DNA from 3 places in the Pseudomonas batumici genome. Region 3 is predicted to be linked to each of the others. Evidence: predicted binding sites of a transcription regulator. Region 3 holds the regulator's gene; each other region holds the start of a gene.
The links. The regulator sigma-54, encoded in region 3, starts transcription at its own class of promoters, with help from an activator protein. The targets are predictions, from matches to a motif close to ANTGGCATNNANNTTGCTNT.

Region 1 (4,279 bases), 640 kb from region 3:
GTCTTACCATGGTCAACGTGGGCAATGATGGCGATGTTGCGTAGATTTTCGATCACTTGTGTATCTCGATCAGAGGATTCGGTGTGCTGACAAGTCTTGGCAGCGATTTACAGTAGAGTCAGGCTTTGCCGTTACAGCTTGACGGCGGCGTCGGGGGGCCGGTGACGCAAGCCACAGGCAAACAGCCCCGGGCACTTAGCTCGGTCGATAAACGCGCACATTGGCATGCCCCTCACTGAGCAAATGGTGAGCATGCAGGCGACTCATCACGCCTTTGTCGCAATACAACAGGTACTGGCGAGTAGGGTCCAGTTCCTTGAAACGAGCGTTCAGTGCATAAAACGGCATCGCTTGTACCTCGATGCCAGCGATCTCCAGCGGGTCGTCTTCCTGAGCATCCGGGTGACGGATGTCGATCACGATATGACCGGCCAGCGCCTCGCTGACTTCTTCGATCTGCAAATCCTGGCCCAGTTCGTCGATGACCCGATCGATCGGCACCAGTTTGGCCCGCTCGAGCGCCCGCTCGAGAATCGCCATGTCGAACTGCTGTTCTTCGTACTCCACGCGGTTGCGCTTGGCGTGGGTCTTGGGGTTCACCGAAATGACCCCGCAATATTCCGGCATATGCTTGGCGAAGTCGGCCGTGCCGATCTCGTTCGCCAGGTTGATGATGTCCTGCTTGTGGCTGGCGATCAGCGGACGGATCACCAGCTTCTCGGTCACGCAGTCGATCACCGACAGGTTCGGCAGCGTCTGGCTGGACACCTGGGAGATCGCCTCGCCGGTGACCAGCGCATCGATGTGCAGTCGATCGGCCATGATCGAGGCCGCGCGCAACATCATACGCTTCAATACTACGCCCATATGACTGTTATCGACTTTGCCGAGAATTTCTCCCAGCACTTCCTCGAACGGTACGCTGACGAACAGCACCCGCTGGGAGCTGCCGTACTTCTTCCACAGGTAGTGGGCGACTTCCATCACCCCCAGCTCGTGGGCGCGGCCACCGAGGTTGAAGAAGCAGAAGTGGGTCATCAGGCCACGGCGCATCATCTGATAGGCGGCCACGGTAGAGTCGAAACCGCCGGACATCAGCACCAGCGTCTGCTCGATGGAACCCAGCGGGTAACCGCCCAGGCCATTGTGCTGGCTGTGGATGACAAACAACCGTTGGTCGCGAATTTCCATCCGCACTTCGATTTCCGGCGCCTTGAGGGAAATCCCGGCGGCATTGCACTGTCGGCGCAACTGGCTGCCGACATATTTCTCCACTTCCATCGAGGTGAAGCTGTGCTTGCCGGCCCGCTTGCAGCGCACCGAAAAGATCTTCCCGGGCAGGGCCGCGCCGAAGTGCTGCTTGCACTTGGCGGTGATGTCGTCGAAGTCGCCCAGCGGGTATTCGTCGACCTGCAGGAAATGCGCGATGCCCGGCATGCAGCACAGGCGCTCGGTCAGCTCCTGCAAGGCCTTGGGCTCGCTCAGCGCGGTTTCCAGCTCGAGGTTGTCCCACACGCCGTTCACCACCACGTCCGGGTCCAGGTCGCGGAGCACGGTACGGATGTTCTTGGCCAGCTGGCGGATGAATTTCGTCCGGACAGGGCGGCTTTTAATGGTGATTTCGGGGAAGACTTTTACGATAAGTTTCATGAAAACAGCGCGCGAAGGGCCGGCCGAAAAAGGGGGGCGCGGATTATAGCGGAAATTGCTCAAGGTTTAACCAGTTATTGTGCAGATGGTTTTGAACGCACCAAAACGGGTCATTCACAATTATTCGAGAACCATATTGGTGCGGCAAATACCCGAAAATCCGCCTATGCTCGCTGCAACGCTTGAGATTGGGGCAAAAAACCCATCACGGGGCACTGGCATGCAATTTGCTCTCTTGTGAGGCAGGTTGCCTTGGCCGATATTCGCGCCGGCATCACCACTCTTTCAGGGCTAACTCCACTACCCAGCCCGAAGCCACCCGGAGGACACCATGTCGAAGTCGGTTCAACTCATCAAAGATCATGACGTTAAATGGATTGATCTGCGCTTCACTGACACCAAAGGCACTCAGCACCACGTGACCATGCCGGCCCGTGATGCACTGGATGAAGATTTCTTCGAAATCGGCAAGATGTTCGACGGCTCCTCCATCGCTGGCTGGAAAGGCATCGAAGCCTCCGACATGATCCTGATGCCGGACGACAGCACTGCCGTACTCGACCCGTTCACCGAAGAGCCGACCCTGATCCTGGTCTGCGACGTGATCGAGCCTTCGACCATGCAGGGCTACGACCGCGACCCACGTGCAATCGCCCGTCGTGCCGAGGAATACCTGAAGTCCACCGGTATCGGCGACACCGCTTTCTTCGGTCCGGAGCCTGAGTTCTTCATCTTCGACTCGGTCAAGTTCAAGTCCGACATCTCCGGTTCCATGTTCAAGATCTTCTCCGAACAAGGTTCGTGGATGTCCGACCAGGACGTGGAAGGCGGTAACAAAGGCCACCGTCCAGGTATCAAGGGCGGTTACTTCCCGGTTCCACCGTTCGACCACGACCACGAAATCCGTACCTCCATGTGCAACGCGCTGGAAGAGATGGGCCAGACCGTCGAAGTTCACCACCACGAAGTGGCGACTGCCGGCCAGAACGAAATCGGCGTGAAGTTCAACACCCTGGTCAACAAGGCTGACGAAGTCCAGACCCTGAAGTACTGCGTACACAACGTGGCGGATGCCTACGGCCGTACCGCGACCTTCATGCCAAAACCGCTGTACGGCGATAACGGCTCGGGTATGCACGTGCACATGTCCATCTCCAAGGAAGGCAAGAACACCTTCGCTGGCGAAGGCTATGCCGGTCTGTCCGACACCGCCCTGTACTTCATCGGCGGCATCATCAAGCACGGTAAGGCCCTGAACGGCTTCACCAACCCGTCGACCAACTCCTACAAGCGTCTGGTCCCAGGTTTCGAAGCACCGGTGATGCTGGCCTACTCGGCTCGCAACCGTTCCGCCTCGATCCGTATTCCTTACGTCAACAGCCCCAAGGCCCGTCGTATCGAAGCACGCTTCCCGGATCCGGCTGCCAACCCTTACCTGGCCTTCGCCGCACTGATGATGGCCGGTCTGGACGGTATCCAGAACAAGATCCACCCTGGCGATGCCGCTGACAAAAACCTGTATGACCTGCCGCCTGAAGAGGCCAAAGAGATCCCACAAGTTTGCGGCAGCCTGAAAGAAGCCCTGGAAGAGCTGGACAAAGGTCGTGCGTTCCTGACCAAAGGCGGCGTTTTCAGCGACGACTTCATCGATGCCTACATCGAGCTGAAAAGCGAAGAAGAAATCAAGGTACGTACCTTCGTACACCCACTGGAATACGAGCTGTACTACAGCTGCTGATCCAGTCGCGCCCGCGCAAGCGGCGTAACGAAAGGCCACCTTCGGGTGGCCTTTTTCATGGGTAAAAAACGAGATTTCTTGAAACGTTTCAAGACTGGCAGGTCGACGCCGCGGGGCGTTAACTAGGGTTCCCGACCTCGCGCCGGGAACCACAGGCACCGCGCATGATGCGCGGTACAAGGACGTTAACCTGGAAACCCGCTCATGACCTCGATCTCGACACCCGAGCCACAAACCCCGCCCCAGCCCCGCGCCCAGGTATTGCTGCGCAGTACCCGCTCCTGGGACGGCACGCCCTACGAACGCTATCCGGCGGGCCCGCCCGAGCTGACCTTGCTGCAGGTCAATATTCCGCCCGACACCGAACTGGGCTGGCACATCCACCCGACTCCCAGCGCGGCCTACATCCTGTCGGGTGAAGTGCGGGTCGAGACCCGGGAAGGCGGCCGGAACACGCTCTTGAAACAGGGCGACACAATAGCCGCGCTGGTCAACATCCAGCACCGCGCCAAGACCGGCGCGGTTCCGGTGGAGCTGCTGGTGTTCTATGCCGGCATCGAGGGAGAACCGCTCTCCGTGTCGGACCTCTGACCCCTGTAGGAGCCGGCTTGCCGGCTCCTACAGGTTTCGCGGCATTTTCAAGATCCCACGCTGTGAATAGACATCCCGGGACAAGCCCGCACCTTCTTCATGAAAAGAGACTGGCGCCTGGCCGCGCTTGTGACGTTTACTCAGAGCCCCATACCACTCTTCCAGGACGAAGCTCGCTCCATGCACCTGAAAAAATCCCTTGCCGGCCCACTGCTGCTCATCCTCCTCAGCACCGGCGCCTGTGCCCAGACCCCGAACACCACGACAGCCCCCACGTCCCTGGCGCCCCTGCTCCAGGCC
Region 2 (4,279 bases), 2.9 Mb from region 3:
CGCCGGCCATGTCATAGCGGGCATCCAGCAGGCGCAGGGTGTTGTCGGCCCGTTCGATGAAAGTGCCCAGGCGAATGAAACGAAAGGCATCGTTACGCATGATGGTGCCGTAGGACGCTCCGCGAAACAGGTGGGAACGCTCCTTGATCCACTCGCAGAAACGGCTCATGCCATAACGGCCCAGGCCCTGGTCGGCAATGCCGCGAATCTCCAGCCAGGTGGCGTTGATGTTTTCCCACATGTCCGCGGTAATCCGCCCACGCACCGCATGGGCACTGGCCCGGGCCGCCCGCAGGCAACTGAAGATGCTCGCCGGATTGGTGGCGTCCAGGGCGAAGAAATGCAGCAACCGGTCGGCGTGCAGCTCGCCATGACGCTCCAGGTAATCGTCGAGGGTGCCGGTGATCAGCAGCGGCATGGCCATTTCCTGCAGACCGTCGCCGCGACCGTCCTGCGGCATCAACGACAACGAATAACTCACGTCGAGCATCCGCGCGAGGTTTTCCACGCGTTCCAGATAGCGCGACATCCAATACAAATCCGAGGCAGTTCTACTTAGCATGTCAGGCTTCCTTAATCCTCGACCACCCAGGTGTCCTTGGTGCCGCCGCCCTGGGACGAGTTCACCACCAGGGAGCCTTCGCGCAGTGCGACGCGGGTCAGCCCGCCCGGCACGACACGGGTCTCACGACCGGAGAGGACAAATGGACGCAGATCGATATGGCGCGGGGCGATGCCGCTCTCGACGAAGGTCGGGCAGGTCGACAGGGACAACGTCGGCTGGGCGATATAGGCGTGGGGCTTGGCCTTGAGCCGGGCGCGGAAATTCTCGATCTCCGCGGCGCTCGCCGCCGGCCCTACCAGCATGCCGTAGCCGCCCGAGCCCTGGGTTTCCTTGACCACCAATTCGGGGAGATGCGCCAGCACGTGGGACAGTTCCTCGGGCTTGCGGCACTGCCAGGTGGGCACGTTCTTCAGGATCGGCTCTTCGTCCAGGTAGAAACGGATCATGTCGGTGACGAACGGGTACACCGACTTGTCGTCCGCCACCCCGGTGCCGATGGCATTGGCCAGCACCACATTGCCGGAGCGGTAGGACGACAGCAGCCCGGGCACGCCGAGCATCGACTCGGGGTTGAACGCCAACGGATCGAGGAAAGCATCGTCGAGGCGGCGGTAGATCACATCCACCTGTTTCGGGCCGTCGGTGGTGCGCATGAAGACCTTGTCGTCGCGCACGAACAGGTCGGCGCCTTCCACCAGTTCCACGCCCATTTCCCGGGCCAGGAACGCGTGTTCGAAGAACGCACTGTTGAAGCGTCCGGGCGTCAGCACCACCACGCTCGGGTTGTCCAGGGGGCTGGAGCTTTTCAGGGTGTCGAGCAGCAGGTTGGGGTAATGGTCGATGGGCGCGATGCGCTGGGCGGCGAACAGCTCGGGGAACAGGCGCATCATCATCTTGCGGTCTTCGAGCATGTAGCTCACGCCGCTGGGCGTACGCAGGTTGTCTTCCAGGACGTAATAGGTGCCGTCGCCATCACGGACCAGGTCGACTCCGGAAATATGCGAGTAGATATCGCGGTGCAGGTTCAGGCCCTGCATGGCCAGCTGGTACTGCTCGTTGGCCAGGACCTGTTCGGCGGGAATGATCCCGGCCTTGATGATCCGCTGCTCGTGGTAGAGGTCGGCGAGAAACATGTTCAACGCCTTGACCCGCTGGATGCAACCACGCTCCACGACGCGCCATTCACTGGCGGGAATGCTGCGGGGAATGGTGTCGAACGGAATCAGGCGTTCGGTGCCCTGCTCGTCTCCATAAAGGGTGAAGGTAATCCCGGCGCGATGAAACAGCAGATCGGCCTCGCGTCGCCGTTGTGCCAATAACTCCTCGGGAGTATCGGCCAGCCAACGAGCAAACTCCCGGTAATGCGGGCGGACCTGGCCGCCGGCATCGTACATTTCGTCAAAATAGGTGCGGATCATGCCGTGCTCCTTGTCACCCGGTCACAAGAGCCTTCGCAAGGCCCGTGCCATCGGCATAAACGCTTTAATATCAAACAGTTGGATAATCATCCAACCTGCGCCGCACCATAGCTGTGCAGTAAACGCCCCAATGCGATCAGCCGCGCCTCATTGCGAAGCAGGCTTTGCCTATCACCAGCATAGCCAGACTTTGCGCGCCTGCCCGGGCGGCCTTTTTTTGTGCGCACGAACAAAAACGGCCAACCCTTGGGTCAGCCGTTGTTGGTGGAAGGAACCGCTCTCAATTCAGCGCCCGTACCGGGTGCTTGACGCCCCAACCTTCGATAGTGCCGCCCAGGCGCTCGACCACCGCGCCGAAGTTCTGCTCGAAGTCACCGATACCGCCGTGGGTGGCGTACATCACCTTGCTCAACTCCAGGTACCAGGCACCGTCGTCGCGGACACTGACCTGGGCATTCAAGGATTCACCACGAAACTTGCCTGCCGCCCTGCGCGCCCGCTCCTCGTCCGGGAAAACGGCATAGAACTCGATGGGATGGATGCGTGCGAAATCGAAACCGCCTTCTTTCATGCGGCGCAGCACGTTGCTGCTGATGTCTTCTTGATAGGCTGTGCTCATGAAACGTCCTCCTCAGCAACCGTTGGATAGACTTTCCGTACTCCCGAACCAGGCACTGAACAGCGCTGGCATTAAGACAACCGGGAAACAAGCATGTAGCTGACAAGACCAGACCAATAGCGAATCATTCGCTGATCTCCCTTGCAGAGTAGCGCGATGCCATCGCCTCTGCCAGAGGGGTCGCAGATGAAAAAACGCGGTCAGGGTGACGGTGTGATAGTGAGGATCCGGATGCTGTTCTGATCCTTCAGGCTTTTGACCGTCGGTTCCGAAGTACGGCCTTCCAGATCATTGAGGTCCAGCGTGGCAGGGACCGGCAACAGCTTGGCGCGAATCAATCGGGCGGCCTGTTCCAGGTCCGGTTGACGTGCGCACTCGAAGTACTCGGTGTCCTGCACGCCATGATCATCGACGAAGGTAACTGCCCACTTGCTCATCGGTGCCTCCTCGGTCAAGCCCATGAAGGGGCTTATAACATCTGGACTGCGGGGCACGGGCGATCGTTCAACTTACTTTGCCCCAGGAAAACACCGCATAACGTGTAGGAGCTAGCTTGCTGCGGGCGGCGTTCCGACGATTGCGATCTGATGGTCAACATCGTTGTCGCCTGAAAAATCGCCATCGCCAGCAAGCTAGCTCCTACAGGACGGTGTTTCACCGCAGAGAACGCCGGAGGCTTCAACCTCTTACTTTTCGGCGCGTTCCTTCAGGGCCTTGAGGGTGTTGAACGGCGCATCGACCACGAACTTGTTGGCCAGCCAAGAGGGCACGCTGCCGCCCGGCTCGGTATGGACCTGGTAGGTCACTTCGGTCATGCCGCCCTCCTTGGGCACCAGCTTCCAGAAGCCGTCCACCTGGGCGACACGGACATAGCCCTTTTCTTCCGGCAGGTAGGTTGGCACTTCCTTGAGGGCGCGGGTCAGGCTGCCATCAGCCCCCTTGGTGGTGGTGATCTGCATCACCGAGTCGCGGTCCGTCACCGGGAAAGGCGCCTTGAACTGGGTGTAGGTCCAGCTCAGGTCACCCTCTTTCTTCAGCAGCTTCTGCGACTTGCACTCGTGAATCCACGCGCAGGCCCCGACCACGTCTTCCTGCAGCGCCTGGATCTTGGCCACGGACGCCTTGATCAGGGTCACGCCACGGTAGGCCTTGTACTGGGAGTTGGCCACTTCACTCAGGGACACCTTGATACCGTCCTGATCCTTGGCCGTTTCCCAGTTTTCCGCGTACGCAGTGCCGGTCAGCAGGACAGTCAAGCCACAAACCACAGCCATTCGATGCAGCGAACTCATTGTTGTATTCCTTGTTGTTGAAGTTCCGGTCATTGAACACACCTCATGCCGCCGTCATTTGCTCCCACCAGCCGATCAGGCGGATCGCCTCTTCCCGGCTGCCGCCGCAGACCTCGGGATCGGCCTGGAAAGCCCCGCACACGGAGGGCCGCTCAGGCTGGCCAAACAGACCGCACAACGCGTCGACCGAGAGATGCAGGCAGCGTTCTCCCGCCGGCTTGCCGTTGGGCATGCCTGGAATCGGCGTACTGATGGAAGGGGCAATGCAACAAGCGCCACAGCCCTCACGGCACTTCATGACGACAAGCTCCTGACAAGGGAAACGATGTGTGGAAGACAGAGTAACCGCTAAAACGTCTGTTTAAAATTGGTCGCACAATGGTTT
Region 3 (4,279 bases):
CGTCGGCTTGCTCGGTCCCAACGGTGCCGGCAAGACCACCTGCTTCTACATGATCGTCGGCCTGGTCCAGGCCGACCAGGGCCGCGTGCTGATCGACGACCAGGACGTCAGCCACCAGCCCATGCACGGCCGCGCCCGCGCCGGGATCGGCTACCTGCCCCAGGAAGCGTCGATTTTCCGCAAGCTGTCGGTGGCGGACAACATCATGGCGATCCTCGAGACCCGCAAGGACCTCGACAAGAACGGCCGCCGCAAGGAGCTGGAAAGCCTGCTGCAGGAGTTCCACATCAGCCACATTCGCGACAACCTCGGCATGAGCCTGTCCGGTGGCGAGCGGCGTCGCGTGGAAATCGCCCGCGCCCTGGCCACCGCGCCGAAATTCATCCTGCTCGATGAGCCTTTCGCCGGGGTCGACCCGATTTCCGTAGGCGATATCAAACAGATCATCCACCACCTCAAGGCCAAGGGCATCGGCGTACTGATCACCGACCACAACGTCCGCGAGACCCTGGATATCTGCGAAACCGCCTACATCGTCAACGATGGACAGCTGATCGCCGAGGGCGACTCGGCCACCATCCTGGCCAACGAACTGGTCAAGGAAGTCTACCTGGGCCACGAGTTCCGACTGTAGACATCGAGGGAACAGATCCAGCGCCGGAGCGCGTCCCGTTCAATAAAAACCACAGGATTTTTATTGTTACAGCGCTCTAGGCAAACCCTCGGGTTTCAGGCATATAATTTGCTTATGTTTGGCGCCCCGGCGCCCTGTAGAGTGGATGGCGCATGCGCGCCGGCGAATAAGGTGTTAAGCCCCTGCCATGAAACCATCGCTAGTCCTGAGAATGGGCCAGCAGCTGACGATGACACCGCAGCTGCAACAGGCCATCCGCCTGCTCCAATTGTCGACCCTGGACCTTCAGCAGGAAATCCAGGAGGCCCTGGAGTCCAACCCGATGCTCGAACGCCAGGAAGAAGGCGACGACTTCGACAATACCGACCCGCTGGCCGACAAAGCCGAGCACACCCCCAATACCGAGATCCAGGAACCGTCCTACCAGCAGGAAACCGCGCCGACGGTGGACAGCCTCGATGAAGGCGACTGGAACGAGCGCATTCCCAACGAGCTGCCCGTCGACACCGCCTGGGAAGATGTCTACCAGACCAGCGCCAGCAGCCTGCCCGGCAACGATGACGACGAGTGGGACTTCACCACCCGCACCTCCGCCGGCGAGAGCCTGCAGAGCCACCTGCTCTGGCAGTTGAACCTGGCGCCGATGTCCGACACCGATCGGCTGATCGCCGTGACCCTGATCGATTGCATCAACAATCAGGGCTACCTGGACGAAACCCTCGAGGAAATCCTCGACGCCTTCGACCCGGAGCTGGACATCGAGCTGGACGAGATCGAAGCGGTGCTGCATCGCATCCAGCAATTCGAACCGGCCGGCATCGGCGCACGCAACCTGGGCGAATGCCTGTTGCTGCAGCTGCGCCAGTTGCCGGCCAGGACGCCCTGGCTGGCCGAGGCACAGCGCCTGGTCATCGACTACATCGACCTGCTCGGCAGCCGCGACTACAGCCAGTTGATGCGCCGCATGAAGCTCAAGGAAGACGAGCTGCGCCAGGTCATCGAGCTGGTCCAGAGCCTCAACCCGCGCCCGGGCTCGCAGATCGAGTCCACCGAAGCCGAGTACGTCGTACCCGACGTGATCGTGCGCAAGGACAACGAGCGCTGGCTGGTGGAACTGAACCAGGAGTCGGTGCCGCGCCTGCGGGTCAACCCGCAGTACGCCGGCTTCGTCCGGCGCGCCGACACCAGCGCCGACAACACCTTCATGCGCAACCAGTTGCAGGAAGCCCGCTGGTTCATCAAGAGCCTGCAGAGCCGCAACGAGACCCTGATGAAAGTCGCCACCCAGATCGTCGAGCACCAGCGCGGCTTCCTGGAATACGGTGACGAGGCGATGAAGCCGCTGGTCCTGCATGACATCGCCGAAGCGGTCGGCATGCACGAGTCGACGATTTCCCGGGTCACCACGCAGAAATTCATGCATACCCCCCGCGGTATCTATGAACTGAAATACTTTTTCTCCAGCCACGTCAGCACCTCCGAGGGCGGTGAATGCTCGTCCACGGCGATCCGCGCGATCATCAAGAAACTGGTTGCAGCGGAAAATCAGAAAAAGCCGTTGAGTGACAGCAAGATCGCTGGTTTACTGGAGGCACAAGGCATTCAGGTGGCCCGTCGTACCGTCGCCAAATACCGTGAGTCTCTGGGGATCGCTCCCTCCAGCGAGCGGAAGCGACTGATGTAGGCGGCAGGGCCCCGTTACAGCGTTCCAGTGGCAGGTAATCGCCTGCCGCTTTATGCACTGGCAACGAAGGAGAAGCTGTATGCAAGTCAATATCAGTGGACATCAACTGGAAGTGACCGAACCCCTGCGTGCTTACATCGGCGAGAAACTCGACCGATTGGAGCGTCATTTCGACAAGATCACCAACGTACAGGTGACCATGGCCGTCGAAAAACTGAAGCAGAAAATTGAAGCCACCTTGCATATCCACGGCGGTGAAGTCGTCGCCAACGCCGAGCATGACGACATGTATGCCGCGATCGACCTGCTCACCGACAAGCTGGACCGACAACTGAAAAAGCATAAGGAAAAGAACCTGCACCTGCTCCAGGGTACAGGTCGCTGATACCCATCCATGATCCGACTTGAAAGCATCCTGACCCCCGGCCGTTCCCTGGTGAACGTGCCGGGCGGCAGTAAAAAGAAAGCCCTCGAGCAAATTGCCAACCTGATCAGCCGCGAAGTCCCTTACCTGGCCATGCAGGATGTCTTCGATAGCCTGGTTGCGCGGGAAAAACTCGGCTCGACCGGTTTCGGCAATGGCATTGCCATTCCACACTGCCGCCTCAAGGGTTGCCTGACGCCCATCAGCGCCCTGATGCACCTGGACGCCCCCATCGATTTCGACGCCATCGACGGCGCGCCGGTTGACCTGCTGTTCGTCCTGCTGGTCCCGGAAGCGGCCACCGATGCCCACCTGGAGCTGCTACGGCAGATTGCCAGCATGCTGGACCGCAAGGACGTCCGCGACAAACTCCGCGCTGCAGCCTCCAACCAGGCCCTGTATCAGGTGGTCCTGGACGAGCAGAACGGTCATTAACCATGCGCTTGATCATCGTCAGCGGCCGCTCCGGCTCAGGTAAAAGCACCGCCCTCGATGTTCTCGAGGACAGCGGCTATTACTGCATCGACAACCTGCCGGCCGGCCTGTTGCCGGAACTGGCCGAGCGAGCGCTGATCCATACCGAGCTGGCACAACCGCTGGTCGCCGTATCCATCGACGCACGCAACCTGCCCAGCCACCTGTCGCGGTTCCCGGAACTGCTGGCTGAAGTGCGCAGCCGGCATATCCAGTGCGATGTCCTGTACCTGGACGCCGACGAAGAAACCCTGCTCAAGCGCTTCTCCGAAACCCGTCGGCGCCACCCGCTGAGCAGTGCCGATCGCTCCCTGGCCGAGGCCATCCGCGACGAAAGCAACCTGCTGGGGCCGATCTCGGACCTGGCCGACCTCAAGGTCAATACCACCCACCTGAACCTCTATCAGTTGCGTGACACCATCAAGCTGCGCCTGCTGAACCAGCCGGAACCGGGCACGGCCTTCCTGGTGGAGTCATTCGGTTTCAAGCGCGGGATGCCGGTGGATGCCGACCTGGTGTTTGACGTACGCTGCCTGCCCAACCCCTACTGGAAACCGGAGTTGCGCGAACAGTCCGGGCTCGACCAGGCGGTGGCCGAGTACCTGGCCGCACAACCGGATGTCGAGGAAATGTACCAGGATATTTCCAGTTATTTGCTCAAATGGTTACCGCGTTTTGCCGCCAGCAGCCGCGCTTATGTCACTATTGCCATCGGCTGCACGGGGGGACATCACCGCTCCGTCTACCTCACCGAACGCTTGGGCAAGGCCCTGCAACAATCCCTGAAGAACGTCCAGGTCCGCCACCGCGACCTTAGCTGAAAGGACCCCCACCGCGATGCCCGCTCTGGAAATTGAAATCATCAACAAACTGGGTCTGCACGCCCGCGCTTCAGCGAAGTTCGTCGGCGTTGCCGGCCAGTTCCCCTGCCAGATCCGCGCCGGGCGCACACCTGAAAGCATGGTCGACGGCAAGAGCATCATGGCCATGATGATGCTGGCGGCCGGCAAGGGCACCCGGATTCACCTGAAGACCGAGGGCGAGCAGGAAGATGACGCGATGG

Region 1: a site for sigma-54 is predicted at 1,865-1,884, ahead of glnA (type I glutamate--ammonia ligase). Genes of this name have one in related genera too.
Region 2: a site for sigma-54 is predicted at 2,016-2,035, ahead of NUH87_RS25905 (circularly permuted type 2 ATP-grasp protein). Genes of this name have one in related genera too.

Annotation. Positions count from the first base shown of each region.
Region 1 is NZ_CP144470.1:3,455,401-3,459,679, forward strand. It holds gene typA (translational GTPase TypA) at 1-56, opposite strand, end outside; gene thiI (tRNA uracil 4-sulfurtransferase ThiI) at 196-1,650, opposite strand; gene glnA (type I glutamate--ammonia ligase) at 1,982-3,388, shown strand; gene NUH87_RS15535 (cupin domain-containing protein) at 3,593-3,979, shown strand; gene NUH87_RS15540 (chorismate mutase) at 4,160-4,279, shown strand, end outside.
Region 2 is NZ_CP144470.1:5,673,697-5,677,975, reverse strand. It holds gene NUH87_RS25910 (alpha-E domain-containing protein) at 1-562, opposite strand, end outside; gene NUH87_RS25905 (circularly permuted type 2 ATP-grasp protein) at 574-1,983, opposite strand; gene NUH87_RS25900 (ribonuclease E inhibitor RraB) at 2,264-2,602, opposite strand; gene NUH87_RS25895 (hypothetical protein) at 2,803-3,039, opposite strand; gene NUH87_RS25890 (START domain-containing protein) at 3,289-3,894, opposite strand; gene NUH87_RS25885 (YkgJ family cysteine cluster protein) at 3,938-4,192, opposite strand.
Region 3 is NZ_CP144470.1:2,811,900-2,816,178, forward strand. It holds gene lptB (LPS export ABC transporter ATP-binding protein) at 1-634, shown strand, start outside; gene NUH87_RS12745 (RNA polymerase factor sigma-54) at 822-2,318, shown strand; gene hpf (ribosome hibernation-promoting factor, HPF/YfiA family) at 2,398-2,703, shown strand; gene ptsN (PTS IIA-like nitrogen regulatory protein PtsN) at 2,713-3,177, shown strand; gene rapZ (RNase adapter RapZ) at 3,180-4,037, shown strand; gene NUH87_RS12765 (HPr family phosphocarrier protein) at 4,054-4,279, shown strand, end outside.